Regions from separate parts of the Ottowia sp. SB7-C50 genome, predicted to be linked through region 1. Evidence: predicted binding sites of a transcription regulator. Region 1 holds the regulator's gene; the other holds the start of a gene.
What was found. The regulator sigma-54, encoded in region 1, starts transcription at its own class of promoters, with help from an activator protein. The targets are predictions, from matches to a motif close to TGGCANGNAANCTGCTTT.

Region 2: a site for sigma-54 is predicted at 1,810-1,827, ahead of R0D99_RS04005 (ammonium transporter). Genes of this name have one in related genera too.

Annotation. Positions count from the first base shown of each region.
Region 1 covers NZ_CP136995.1:332,414-339,600, forward strand. Annotated here, with positions in the region: partial or broken gene argS (arginine--tRNA ligase) at 1-1,080, shown strand, start outside; gene R0D99_RS01575 (SPOR domain-containing protein) at 1,207-2,031, shown strand; gene R0D99_RS01580 (thiol:disulfide interchange protein DsbA/DsbL) at 2,283-2,918, shown strand; gene lptA (lipopolysaccharide transport periplasmic protein LptA) at 3,043-3,690, shown strand; gene lptB (LPS export ABC transporter ATP-binding protein) at 3,708-4,469, shown strand; gene rpoN (RNA polymerase factor sigma-54) at 4,555-6,246, shown strand; gene R0D99_RS01600 (THUMP domain-containing class I SAM-dependent RNA methyltransferase) at 6,299-7,187, shown strand, end outside.
Region 2 covers NZ_CP136995.1:830,035-837,221, forward strand. Annotated here, with positions in the region: gene ffh (signal recognition particle protein) at 1-1,027, shown strand, start outside; gene R0D99_RS04000 (low molecular weight protein-tyrosine-phosphatase) at 1,297-1,761, shown strand; gene R0D99_RS04005 (ammonium transporter) at 1,919-3,121, shown strand; gene R0D99_RS04010 (LysR substrate-binding domain-containing protein) at 3,144-4,079, opposite strand; gene R0D99_RS04015 (pirin family protein) at 4,346-5,233, shown strand; gene R0D99_RS04020 (pirin family protein) at 5,381-6,274, shown strand; gene R0D99_RS04025 (YnfA family protein) at 6,432-6,779, opposite strand; gene R0D99_RS04030 (hypothetical protein) at 6,858-7,127, opposite strand; gene R0D99_RS04035 (C40 family peptidase) at 7,111-7,187, shown strand, end outside.

The sequences.
Region 1 (7,187 bases):
CAACGGCGACTACATCGCTGACATCGCGGCAGACTTTCTGGCGAAGAAGACCGTGCAGGCCGACGACCGCCGCTTCACCGCCAGCGGTGACGTCAATGACCTGGACGGCATTCGCCAGTTTGCCGTCGCCTACCTGCGCCACGAGCAGGACAAGGACCTGCACGCCTTTCGCCTGGCCTTTGACGAGTACTACCTGGAATCGAGCCTGTACACCTCGGGCCGCGTCGAGGCGGCGGTGCAGAAGCTCGTCGCCAGCGGCCACACCTACGAGCAGGACGGCGCGCTGTGGCTGCGCAGCACCGACTACGGCGACGACAAGGACCGCGTCATGCGCAAGTCCGAGGGCGGCTACACCTACTTCGTGCCCGACGTCGCCTACCACATCACCAAGTGGGAGCGCGGCTACCCCAAGGTCGTCAACATCCAGGGCACCGACCACCACGGCACCATCGCCCGTGTGCGCGCCGGGCTGCAGGCGGCGGGTGTCGGCATTCCGGCCGGCTACCCCGACTACGTGCTGCACACCATGGTGCGCGTGGTCAAAGGCGGCGAAGAGGTCAAGATCAGCAAGCGCGCCGGCAGCTACGTCACGCTGCGCGACCTGATCGAATGGACCAGCGCGGATGCGGTGCGCTTCTTCTGCTCAGCCGCAAGCCCGACACCGAATACACCTTCGACGTCGACCTGGCGGTGCAGAAGAACAACGACAACCCGGTGTATTACGTGCAGTACGCCCACGCGCGCATCTGCTCGGTGCTGGATGCCTGGGGCGGCGACTTGGGCACGCTGGCCGATGCCGATCTGGCGCCGCTCGACACCCCCGCCGCGCAGGCGCTGATGCTTCAACTGGCCAAATACCCCGAAATGCTGACCGCCGCCGCGCAGGACTTTGCCCCGCACGACGTCACCTTCTACCTGCGCGAGCTGGCCGCCAGCTACCACAGCTACTACGACGCCGAGCGCATCCTGGTCGATGACGACACGGTGAAAAAAGCCCGCCTCGCCTTGGTCGCCGCCACCGCGCAGGTATTGCACAATGGCCTGTCGGTGCTGGGCGTGTCGGCCCCCGCCCGGATGTAACGCGTTATCCCACCATGATTTTTCATTTCCGTCCGCACCGCATGCATGCAGTGAAAGTGAACCGAGTGGCCGCGGAGCAGGCCATGCCAGCGACCGCCGTGGCCGGGCTTGCACCGGCCACTGTCGGTGCCTCCTCTCTGGGGGGAAGGCGCGCAGCAACTCAAGGGGGGAGGCACTTTCCTCGGCGTCATCCTGGGCGTGGTCTTCGGCCTGGCCGTGGCGCTGGGCGTGGCCATCTACGTCGCCAAGGTGCCGGTGCCGTTCGTCAACAAGAACACGTCGCGCACCAGCGGCCAGGACGCGGCCGAAGCCGAGAAGAACCGCGACTGGGACCCCAACGCGCCGCTGCGCAACCGCAATGCGGCCAAGCCCAGCGGCGGCGGCACCGTCAGCAGCGGCACCGTGGCGCCCGCGCCCGAGCCGGCGCCCATTCCGGCGCCGGCCGAAGTGGCGCGCCCCGCGCCCGCCGTGGTCAAGCCGGCAGAGGTCAAGCCCGCCGAGGTGAAATCGGCTGAAACGAAGCCGGCCGAAAGCAAGCCGGCCGAAACGAAGCCGCCGCGCACGGCGGAAAGCAAGCCTGCCACGCGCGCCGCCGACAAGGCGTCCGAGCCGCCCCCCGTGGCCACGCGCCCGCCCCGCCCCACCTCGAACGACCCGCTGGGTGACCTGGCGGCCGCCCGTTCCGGCAACGCGCCCGCCGCGCAGACGGCCGAAGCGTTCACTTACTTCGTGCAGGCCGGCGCGTTCCGCACGTCCGAAGACGCCGACGCGCAGCGCGCCCGCCTGCAGCTGATGGGCGTCGAGGCCCGCGTGACCGAGCGCGAACAGTCCGGCCGCACCGTCTACCGCGTGCGCGTCGGGCCGTTCCAGAACAAGGACGCCGCCGACCGGGTGAAAGACCGCCTGGATGGCAATGGCTTTGACTCGGCGCTGGTGCGGGTGCAGAGGTGATCCCCCAAAAGCTAATCCCCCTGTGGCGCCTGCGGCGCCTTCCCCCCGGTGGGGGACAACGCTGGCGGCCGGGGCAAGCCCGCTCCGCGGCGTTCTCGAATGGCCTGCTCCGCGGCCCGTTTTCAGGGCTTGCTGCGCAGCCCTGGGGTGAGAAGTTGACAAATTCTTCACACGGTGGCGCCGTGGTGAGCGGAACTCGCCGGCAGCGCAGCCACTCTGATGCCTGTTGAAAGAAACGGAATCCTGATCCCATGAAACGTCGTGAATTTGCCCTGGGGGCCACCGCCTTTGCCCTGCCCGGCCTGCTGGCCCTGCCTGCCCATGCCCAGTCCGGTCCGGGCTACGTCACGCTGAAGGAGCGCGCGCCGGTGGAGTCGCCCGCGGGGCAGATCGAGGTGATCGAGTTCTTTTCGTACGGCTGCTCGCACTGCAAGAACTTCGAGCCGATGTTCAGCGCCTGGAAGAAGGCGGCGCCGAAGGACGTGAACGTGCGCCTGGTGCACGTGGGCTTCCAGACCAGCTTCGAGCCGCTGCAGCGCATCTACTACGCGCTGGAGACCATGGGTCCGGCCGCGCTGGAAAAAGTGCACGGCAAGGTGTTCGACGCCCTGCAGACCGAGCGCAAGCGCGTCGACAAGCCCGAGGTGCTGTTCCCCTGGATCGCCGAGCAGGGCGTGGACCGCGCCAAGTTCGAGGAAGCCTACAAGTCCTTCGGCGTGGCCAGCAAGCTGCGCCGCGCGGTGCAGTTGCAGGAGGCCTACAAGGTCGAAGGCACGCCGGCGCTGGGCATTGCGGGCAAGTACTACACCGACGGCTCCATGGCCGGCGGATTCGAGCGCATGATCCAGATCGCCAACAACCTGATCGCACAGGAGCGCAAGCGCTGATCGCGGCGCCGCGCGTGCCCCCCAAAGCCCGCCCTGGCGGGCTTTTTTCATGCGCACGCCGCGGGCCGGCCGGTCGAACCGCCCTACAATGAAACGCATCGATCAAGCAAAAAGCGTGCCTTTGATGAAGCACCCGTTTTTTACCTCTGTAGCTGCGCTGGCGTGGGCGATGGCCTTGGCCCTGGGCGCGACGTCGGCCTGGGCCGAGCGCGCCGACCGCGACAAGCCCATGAACATCGAGTCCGATGCCCTGCGCTATGAGGATCAGAAGCAGCTATCCACCTTCACCGGCCGCGTGGTGGTGACCAAGGGCACCATCGTGATGCGCGGCGCCCGGCTGGAAGTGCGGCAGGACGCCAACGGCAACCAGTTCGGCACCATGTTCGCCGAGCCCGGCAAGCGCGCCTTCTTCCGCCAGAAGCGCGAAGGCGTCGACGAATTCATCGAAGGCGAAGGCGAAACCATCGAATACGACGGCAAGGCCGACACGGTGCGCTTTCTGCGCCGCGCCGAAATGCGCCGGCTGGCCGGCGCCACGCTGCAGGACCAGGTGCTGGGCAGCGTGATCGTCTACAACAACACCACCGAGGTCTACACCGTCGACGGCGCGCCGCGCGCCGATGGTGCGCCTTCGGCCGCGCCGGGCGGCCGCGTGCGCGCCACGCTGGCACCGCGCAACCCCAGCGGTGCCGCGCCCGCCGCGCCGCCGTCGGCGCCCGCTGCCGTGCCGCTGCGCCCGGCCGACCGGCTGCCAGCAGGGGCAGGCGGGTGAAGGTGGCGGTCGCGGAAATGCCGGCGGTCGATGCGGGCCAGAGCCGGCTGGCAGTGCGCGGCCTGCGCAAGAACTACGGCGCGCGCCGCGTGGTGCACGACGTGTCGCTCGACGTCGCCAACGGCGAGGTGGTGGGCCTGCTGGGCCCCAACGGCGCCGGCAAGACCACGTCGTTCTACATGATCGTCGGCCTGGTGCGCGCCGACGCGGGCAGCATCACCATTGATGGCCGGTCGATCGAGCACATGCCGATCCACCAGCGCTCGCGCCTGGGCCTGTCGTATCTGCCGCAGGAAGCGTCGATCTTCCGCAAGCTCACCGTGGCCGAGAACGTGCGTGCCGTGCTCGAATTGCAGGTCGGCCCCGATGGCCGCGCGCTGCCGCGCGCCGAGATCGAGCGCCGCCTGACCGAGCTGCTGGAGCAGCTGCACGTGAATTCGCTGCGCGATTCGCCCGCGCCGGCGCTGTCGGGCGGCGAGCGCCGGCGCGTCGAAATCGCGCGCGCGCTGGCCACGCAGCCGCGCTTCATCCTGCTGGACGAGCCATTCGCGGGCATCGACCCCATCGCCGTGATCGAGATCCAGCGCATCATCGCCTTCCTGAAGGACCGCGGCATCGGCGTGCTGATCACCGACCACAACGTGCGCGAGACGCTGGGCATCTGCGACCACGCGGTCATCATCAGCGAAGGCCGCGTGCTGGCGACCGGCACACCAGCCGACATCGTCGACAACCCCGAGGTGCGGCGCGTCTACCTGGGCGAGCATTTCAGGTTGTGACAGCTCACGCCCCTGAGTCGCTGGCGCGCCTGCCCGCCGCTGCTGCGCGAGGGGGCACAAGGCCGATGCCCGCTGCAAGGACCGCATGAAGCCCGGCCTGTCGCTGCGCGTTTCGCAGCATCTGGCGCTGACGCCGCAACTGCAGCAGTCGATCCGCCTGCTGCAGCTGTCCACGCTGGAACTCGCCAGCGAAGTCGAGCAGATGCTGGACGACAACCCGTTTCTCGAGCGCGAGGACGACGCCGCGCCGCGCGAGGAATTCGGGCTGGCCCGTGCCGACACGCGCGTCAGCGAAGGCGACCGCATCCATGAAGCGGCGTCCACCACAGACGACCCCAGCGCCGCCGGCGACGCCCCCGTCGACAGCCTGTTGCCCGACAGCTGGGACGGCGACGGCAGCGTCGAGGTCACGCCCGACGACAGCGAATGGGGCGGCGATGCCCCGGCGCGCGCCCGCGGGGCGGACGGCGACGACGAACTGGACCCGGGCGAGCGCGGCGGCCCGCACGAGTCGCTGACCGAGCACCTGCACCGCCAGGCGCTGGCATTGCGGCTGTCGCCCGAAGACCGGGCGGCGCTGCACTTTCTCATCGAGTCGCTGAACGACGACGGTTATCTGGAAGACTCGCTCGCCCAGCTGGCCGCCACGCTGACCGACGAGGGCGACGACCTGGAGGAGCTGGAAGAACTGGTGCACCGCTTCAGCCTGGCGCTGAAGCTGCTGCAATCGCTGGAGCCGCCCGGCGTGGGCGCGCGCCACCTGGCCGAATGCCTGACGCTGCAATTGAAAAGCCGCCAGGCCGAGCGCGACGTGCCGGCCAGCGAGCAGGCGGTGATCGCCAGCGCGCTGAAGGTGTGCGCCCAGCCCGGTGTGCTCGACCTGCTGGCGCGGCGCGACGCGAAAAAGCTGGCGCAGCTGACGGGCGACGCCGAAGACGCGGTGCGCGCCGCCATGGCGCTGATCGCGCGGCTCGACCCCAAGCCCGGCCGGCCCTTTGCCGACGTCGAGCGCAACGCCATCGTGCCCGACGTCATCGTCACCGCCAGCGGCGCGGGCGGCGTGCAGCGCTTTCGCGTACAGCTCAACCCTGACGTGATGCCGCGCCTGCGCGTGCACGACCTCTACGCCAGCGCGCTGCGCGGCGGCAAGGGCGGCGAAGGCCACCAGGCGCTGGCCAGCCGGCTGCAGGAAGCGCGCTGGTTCATCAAGAACATCCAGCAGCGCTTCGACACTATCCTGCGCGTGGCCACGGCCATCGTCGAGCGGCAGCGCAACTTCTTCGTGCATGGCGAGGTGGCGATGCGCCCTATGGTGCAGCGCGAACTGGCCGATGAACTGGGCGTGCACGAATCGACCATCTCGCGCGTGACCACCGCCAAGTACATGGCCACGCCGCGCGGCACGTTCGAGCTGAAGTATTTCTTCGGCTCCGCCCTGGCCACCGAAGCCGGCGGCAACGCCAGCAGCACGGCGGTGCGCGCGCTCATCAGGCAACTGATCGCCGCCGAAAATGCCAGCCAGCCGCTGTCCGACAGCAAGATCGCGGACATGCTGAAGGAGCAAGGCATCGACTGCGCGCGCCGCACCGTAGCCAAGTACCGCGAGGCGCTGCGCATTCCGGTGGCGAGCTTGAGGAGGACGGCCCCCCCCCTGAGTCGCCTGCGGCGCCTTCCCCCCAGGGGGACGCCGCTGGTCGCCGGGGGGGGACCCCGGCTTGGGCGGCCCGCGCATGGCCTGCTCCGCGGCCATTTGACATGGCCGCGCGGGGGCGTGTGATCGAGGCTGGCGCATGGGGCATCATTGGCGCTTGCTGGATTCCCACACCTCCATGACATTGCTGACCCTGTTTCTTCCCTGCGCCGGTGGCGTCGAGGGTTTTCTTGCTGATGAGGTGCACGGCCTGAGCGGCCTGGTGGGCCAGGACTTGCTGACGGTGCGCGGCGGTGTGCGCGTGCGGGGTGACTGGGCGTTGATGCAGCGCTTGAACCTGCACAGCCGCCTGGCGCAGCGCGTGCTGATCGAGCTGGCCCATGCGCCGTACCGCGACGAGCAGGACCTGTATGCGCTGGCAGCGGGCGCGGCGTGGGAGGACTGGTTTGCGCCGCAACAGACCTTCCGCGTCGACCTGACGGCGCAGGCGAGTCCGCTCAAGAGCCTCAACTTTGCCACCCTGCGCGTGAAGGACGCGGTAGCCGACCGGTTTCGCGCCCACGCGGGCGGCGTGCGCCCCAGCATCGACACGCACGCGCCGCAGGTGCGCGTCGTCGCGCACCTGGACGCCACGCACGCCACGCTGTACATCGACACCAGCGGCGAGCCGCTGTTCAAGCGCGGCTGGCGGCAGGACAAGGGCGACGCGCCGCTGAAGGAGACGCTGGCCGCCGCCATGCTGGCCGCCAGCGGCTGGTGGCTGCCGGCCGAGCGGCGCGTGGTCGACTCGCCGCTGTACGACCCCTGCTGCGGCAGCGGCACCATCGTCATCGAGGCGGCGCAACTGCGCCTGGGCCTGCCGGCTGGCGGGCAGCGGCGCTTCGGGTTCGAGCGCCTGCGTCCGTTCGACGCGGCGCAGTGGAATGCTATAAAAAAAGAAGCTGCTCACGCTGATCAGGCAAGCGCTGGAGGCGCTTTGGGCTTGAAGGATGGCGCCATTCACGTGTTCGGCAGCGACGTCGCCCACCGCATGGTCGACTTTGCACAGCGCAACGCCGAGCGCGCCG
Region 2 (7,187 bases), 500 kb from region 1:
GTCAGGCGACGTGTACCGCCCGGCGGCCATCGAGCAGCTGAAAACCGTCACCGCGCAGGCGGGGGCCGACTGGTTTCCGTCCACGCCCGACCAGAAGCCGCTGGACATCGCCCGCGCCGCGCTCGACCACGCCAAGCGGCATTTCTACGACGTGCTGATCGTCGACACCGCCGGCCGGCTGGCGATTGACGAGGCGCTGATGCAGGAGATCAAGACCCTGCACGGCGCGCTGAACCCGGTCGAGACGCTGTTCGTCGTCGACGCCATGCAAGGCCAGGACGCCGCCAACACCGCCAAGGCGTTCAAGGACGCGCTGCCGCTGACCGGCATCGTGCTGACCAAGATGGACGGCGATTCGCGCGGCGGCGCGGCGCTGTCGGTGCGGCAGGTGACGGGCGCGCCGATCAAGTTTGCCGGCGTCAGCGAAAAGATCGACGGCCTGGAAGTGTTCGACGCTGAGCGCCACGCGGGCCGCATCCTGGGCATGGGCGACGTGGTGGCGCTGGTCGAGCAGGTCACCGCCAACGTCGACATCGAGGCGGCCAAGAAGCTGGCCGAAAAGGTCAAGAGCGGCAGCGGCTTCGACCTGCAGGACTTCCTGGGTCAATTGCAGCAGATGAAGCAGATGGGCGGCCTGGGCAGCCTGATGGACAAGCTGCCCGCGCAGATGGCCGCCAAGGCGACCGACGCCGACCTGGCGCGTGCCGAGAAGGACATCAAGCGCAAGGAAGGCATCATCAACAGCATGACGCCGCTGGAGCGCCGCAAGCCCGAACTGCTGAAGGCCACGCGCAAGCGCCGCATCGCCGCCGGTGCCGGCGTGCAGGTGCAGGAAGTCAACCGCCTGCTGAAGGAATTCGAGCAGATGCAGGGCATGATGAAGCAGTTCAAAGGCGGCGCCATGGCCAAGATGATGCGCAAGATGGGCGGCATGAAGGGCCTCGGCGGCCTGCTGGGCGGCGGTGGCGCCATGCCGCCGCTGCCGCCGGGCTTTGGCGGGCCGGGCGGGCCGAAGCGGCCGTTCTGAAAACAGCCGAACAGCCGGGCACAGCCGGAGATCCGGACGCAGAGGACGCAAAGGATTCGCAGAGGACGCAAAAGAACAGCCAAAAAGGTTGTTTTGGATTCTTTTGCGTCCTCTGCGGAATCTTTGCGTCTGGCGGTTATTTCTTGGTCATAACGGCCTGCAGCGCTTGACTGTCAAGCGCGAGTAGCTATGAAATCATGAGCAATCGACGTCATTTGCCCAGCCTCGACCTGCCCGCCGCCACGCCCGCGCGCCCGCTGCGCGTGCTGATGGTGTGCATGGGCAACATCTGCCGCAGTCCGACGGCGCATGGCGTGCTGGAACGCAAGGTGGCCGACGCCGGGCTGGCCGACCGCATCCAGGTCGATTCGGCCGGCACGCACGACTACCACGTCGGCCGTCCGCCCGACGAGCGCTCGCAGGCGCATGCGCTGCGGCGCGGCGTCGACCTGAGCGCGCAGCGCGCGCGCCAGCTCACGCGGCAGGACTTCGACGATTTCGACCTGGTGCTGGTGATGGACGACGCCAACGAGCAGGCCGCGCGCCGCCTGTGCGCGCCCACGCAGCGCCACCGCCTGCGGCGCCTGACCGACTTCTGCACCCGCCACAGCGCCCACGAAGTGCCCGACCCGTACTACGGCGGCGCCGACGGCTTCGAGCACGTGCTGGACCTGGTCGAGGACGCCTGCGACGGCTTGCTGCGGCAACTGGCGGCGGCCGGCCGACACTCCTAACGGCCGCGCACCGCTTCGGCGTGTGTGGCGCCGGGCGCGTCACCACGTTGGCGCGCAACTTGCATTCCCCCAGTGCATCGCACCGCCCCGGCGCGAAACGCACCGAAATGGTGATTCACGTCGGGTCGGGCGGCCACTCAACGACGGGGATTGCACGATGGATGCACTGAATCAGGGCGCGAACGCGCTGTTTGTGTTGCTCGGCGGGATCATGGTGCTGGCCATGCACGCCGGCTTTGCCTTTCTGGAACTGGGCACCGTGCGCAAGAAGAACCAGGTCAATGCGCTGGTCAAGATCCTGGTGGATTTCTCGGTGTCGACGGTGGTGTATTTCGTCGTCGGCTACGGCGTGGCGTACGGCACGCACTTCTTCATTGGCGCCGAGCAGCTGGCCGCCAAGAACGGCTACGAGCTGGTCAAGTTCTTCTTCCTGCTGACCTTTGCGGCCGCCATCCCGGCCATCATTTCGGGCGGCATCGCCGAGCGCGCCAAGTTCTGGCCGCAGCTGATCGCCACCGCCATCGTGGTGGGCTTCATCTACCCGTTCTTCGAGGGCATTGCCTGGAACCAGCACTTTGGCGTGCAGGGGTGGATCAAGTCGCTGACGGGGGTGGAATTCCACGACTTCGCCGGCTCGGTGGTGGTGCATGCCGTGGGCGGCTGGATCGCGCTGCCCGCCGTGCTGTTGCTGGGCGCGCGCTACAACCGCTACCGCAAGGACGGTGGCGTCAGCGCGCACCCGCCGTCGAGCATCCCCTTCCTGGCGCTGGGCGCGTGGATTCTGGTGGTGGGCTGGTTCGGCTTCAACGTGATGAGCGCACAGACGCTGGACAAGATATCGGGCCTGGTCGCCGTCAATTCGCTGATGGCCATGGTCGGCGGCACGCTGGCGGCGCTGGCGCTGGGCAAGAACGACCCCGGCTTCGTGCACAACGGCCCGCTGGCCGGGCTGGTGGCGGTGTGCGCCGGGTCCGACCTGATGCACCCCATCGGTGCATTCGTGGTCGGCGCGGTCGCGGGCGCGCTGTTCGTGGCCATGTTCACGCTGGTGCAGAACCGCTGGCGCATTGACGACGTGCTGGGTGTGTGGCCGCTGCACGGCCTGTGCGGCACCTGGGGCGGGCTGGCGGCCGGCATCTTCGGCACGCACGCGTTGGGCGGCCTGGGCGGCGTCAACTTCGGCGCCCAGCTGATCGGCACCGTGCTGGGCGTGGCCTGGGCGGTGCTGGGCGGATTCGCGGTGTACGGCACGCTGAAGAAGCTGTTTGGCCTGCGCCTGTCGCAGGAAGAGGAGTACAACGGCGCCGACCTGTCGATCCACCGCATCACCGCCATGCCGGAGCGCGAAGTCACCTGGTGACGCCGAGGCGCCGGCGCGGCGCTCAGCCGCCCGGCACGCGCAGGCAGCGCCCCTCGCGCGCCAGTTGGTCGAAGCCGGCCGCCAGCGCGTCCAGCAGCTGCCGCAGCGCCGGCCGCATGCCCTGCCGGCTGGCGAAGGCCGCCTGAACCAGCCCGGGCGGCGGCGCCCAGCCGGGCAGCAGCTCCTGCAATTCGCCCCGCGCCAGCGGGCCATGCGCCATCAGCCGGGGCAGGGCGGCGCAGCCCACGCCCGCCAGCGCGGCGCACAGCAGCGCGCCCATGTCGTCGGCCACCAGGCGCGGCGCCAGCGGCACGTCGGCCTGCGCGCCCTCGGGGCCGCTCAGGCGCCAGCGCGTTTCGTCGGGTGAATTGCCCAGCGCCAGCGTGGGCAGGCGCGCCAGGTCGGCCGGCGTGGCGGGCGGCGGCGCATTGGCCAGCAGGCGGGGCGCGGCCACCAGCACATGCGGGCTGAGCGCCAGCGCCTTGACCACCTCGTCCTGCGGCAGTGCGGCGCCGGGGGCGCGCACGCGCAGCGCCAGGTCCACGCCGTCCTGCCACACGTCGACGTTGCGGTTGCTGGCCTGCACGCGGATGTCGACCTGCGGCCAGGCGTTGAGAAAGCGCGCCAGCATGTCGCCCACGGCGTGCTGCAGCAGCGCGGGCGGGCACGACAGGCGCACGGTGCCGCGCGGTGCGGCGGTCTGTTCATGCACCAGCGCCTGCACGCCGGCGGCCTCGGCCAGCATGGCGTGGGCGTGCTGCAGCGTGCGCTGGCCGATCTCGGTCAGCGCAAAGCGCCGCGTGGTGCGCTGGATGAGCCGCACGCCCAGTTGCGATTCCAGCTCGGCCACGCGGCGGCTCAGCTTGCTTTTGGGGATGCCGGTGGCGCGCTCGGCCGCGGCAAAGCCGCCGTGATCGTCCACCTGGGCGAAGTAGGCGAGGGCGTTCAGGTCTTGCATGGGGCTTTGAGGCTTTAAAACGGCCGGACGCGAAGGACGCAAAGGATTCGCGAAGGACGCAAAAGAAAATCCAAAAGATTTTTTGGGGCTGCGTCAGCGGCTTTTGCCTGCGGACGGCTCATTGTTCTGAATTTAGAACGATATGGTGGATTTTTAATTGTTTAAACCCGATTGCCGCGCCCATACCATTCAATCATGCGCCGACGATCCGGTGGGCGCCCCACTTGGCGCGGCTCGGTCCGCGCACTGACGAAGAGCTTATCGACATGACCCCTGTCCTCACCGCAAAAAAAGTCCTCGACACGCGCAGCGCGCCCGGCCGCCACTGGGTGGGCGACGGTTTTCCGGTGCACGGCCTGTTCGGCTACAGCGGCGCCGGCGTGGCCGAGCGCAGCCCGTTCCTGATGCTCGACTACGCCGCGCCGACGCGCTTTGAGCCCAACGCCGGCTATCGGCGCGGCGTGGGGCAGCACCCCCACCGCGGCTTCGAGACCGTGACCATCGTCTACGACGGCGAGGTGGAGCACCGCGACAGCACCGGTGCCGGCGGCGTCATCGGCCCCGGCGACGTGCAGTGGATGACGGCCGGCGGCGGCATCATCCATGAGGAGTTCCAATCCGAGGCCTTCAGCAAGACCGGCGGCCCGTTCGAGATGGTGCAGCTGTGGGTCAACCTGCCTGCCAAGGACAAGATGACCCCGGCGCACTACCAGGGCATCACCGATTCGAGCATTCCATCGGTGGCGTTGCCGGGCGACGCCGGCCGCGTGCGGGTGATCGCCGGCGCTTTCGGTGACGCGAAAGGGCCCGCCGAAACCTACACGCCCCTGAACGTGTGGGACGTGCGCCTCGCCGCCGGCCAGACCGCCGATCTGTCGCAGCCCGAAGGCTGGAGCACCATCGTCGTGGTGCTGGACGGCACGGTGATGCTGAATGGCGACACCGTGCTGCGCGCCGCCGACATGGCCACGCTGTCGGCCGCGGGAACGGGGCTGACGGTCGAGGCCAACGGCAACGCCAAGCTGCTGGTGCTGGCGGGCGAGCCGATCGACGAGCCGGTGGTTGGCTACGGGCCGTTCGTGATGAACAGCCAGCAGCAGATCGCCGAGGCGATCAACGACTTCAACAGCGGCCGGTTTGGCCGCATGGGTTGATGCGGCGGGCCGCGCGTCGGCACCCCGATGCGCGGCCCTTGTCACGGCGCGCGGCCGCGGCGATGATGGGGTGCCAAACCGGCCGCCAGCGTTTGTCCAGAAAGCGCACATAGCTATTGATTTGATAGTATTCTGACGGAGCCTGCCATGACCCCATCACCCCTGCGCATCCCCGCACGCACCGCCCACATCGGCGGTGGTGCGCCCGTGGCACGCACGCTGCCGTCGCGGCTCAAGCGCACCATCGGCGCCTGGTGTTTTCTGGACCACGCCGGGCCGGCGGACTTTGCGCCCGGCCAGGGGCTTCGCGTGGGGCCACACCCGCACACGGCGCTGCAGACCTTCACCTGGATGCTCGAAGGCGAGGTGCTGCACCGCGACAGCCTGGGCCACGAGCAGGTCATCCGCCCCGGTCAGGTCAACCTGATGACCGCGGGCCACGGCATCGCGCACACCGAGGAATCGCTGCCCAACCAGACCCGGCTGCACGCCGCGCAGCTGTGGATCGCGCTGCCCGCGCATGCGGCCGACATGGCGCCGCGCTTCGACCACTACCCCGATCTGCCGCGCTGGCAGCACGACGGCATCGACGTGGTGCTGCTGGCGGGCGAATGGCAAGGCCGGCGCGCGCCGACGCAGGTGCATACGCCGCTGGTTGGCGCCGACCTGTTCTCGGCCGCGGGCGCGCAGGCCTCGCTGCCGCTCGACCCGGCGTTTGAATACGGCCTGATGCCGCTCACCGGCACCGCCGCCGCGCAAGGCCAGGCACTGGCGCAGGACGAACTGCTGTACCTGCCGCCCGGCGCCACCGAGCTGGCGCTCGATCTGCCCGCCGGTACGCGCGCCATCCTGATCGGCGGCGAGCCGTTCACCGATGACATCACCATCTGGTGGAATTTCGTCGGCCACGGCAAGCCCTACATCACGCAGGCCCAGCGCGACTGGCAGGCAAACAGCCCGCGCTTTGGCGAAGTGAAGGGCTTTGACGGCCCCAGGCTGGATGCGCCGCCGGTGCCGTGGGCAAGCGGCAACAGCCCGTGAACGCAAAGCGCGCAGAGGTGGCGCGAAAGGCGCAGAAAACCCCGGTTTTCTTCTGCGGCCTTTGCGCTGCTTTTGTGATCCTTGCGTTTTAAGGTATCAAAAATGATAGCTGCATGCGCTTGTCAGACCAGCGCTGCAGCCCAGAATCGCTTGAAGATCAGCCGCCCTGGCGCCCGCCCCACACGATGATCAGCATGCCGGTCAAGGCCACGGCGCTGCCCGCCATGTCCCACGCCGTGGGGCGCACGCCATCGACCAGCCACAGCCAGGCGATTGCCGTCGCGACGTAAACGCCGCCATAGGCCGCATACACGCGCCCCGACGCCGTCGGGTGCAGCGCCAGCAGCGCGACGAAGGCGGCCAGCGCCAGCGCCGCCGGCAGCAGCACCCAACTGCCCGCGCGGCCGCGCAGCCACAGCGTGGGCAGGAAGCAGCCGACGATTTCCATCACGGCGGTGAGCACGAACAGCGCGGCGGTGGGCAGCGGGTGAGAGGGCAGCGTCATGGGGTGGGCGCGAAGCACGGGCAGCAGGGTTGGCAATGCCCTATGCTATACATAAAATAGCTGCAGACGCTGGCGCCATCAGCGCAGCAAGACCCAAATGCCCCATTTTTCAACCGACCGCACCCCGCACCTGCCGCCCACGCGCCGCCAATGGCTGGCCAGCCTGGCCGGCGCGGCGCTGCTGGCCGGGTGCGCCAGCCGCACGGCATCGCGGGCTAGCGCGCCGGTGCCACCCGTCGTCGCGCGCCGCGCGCCACCGCCCGCCGTGCCGCCCACGCAGGCGGTGCTGGGGCTGGACCCGGCGGCGCGCGAGGCCTGCGTGGCGCAGGCCATGCTGCTGGTCAACACGCCTTATCGCTATGGCGGCAATACGCCCGAAGGCGGCTTCGACTGCAGCGGGCTGGTGCA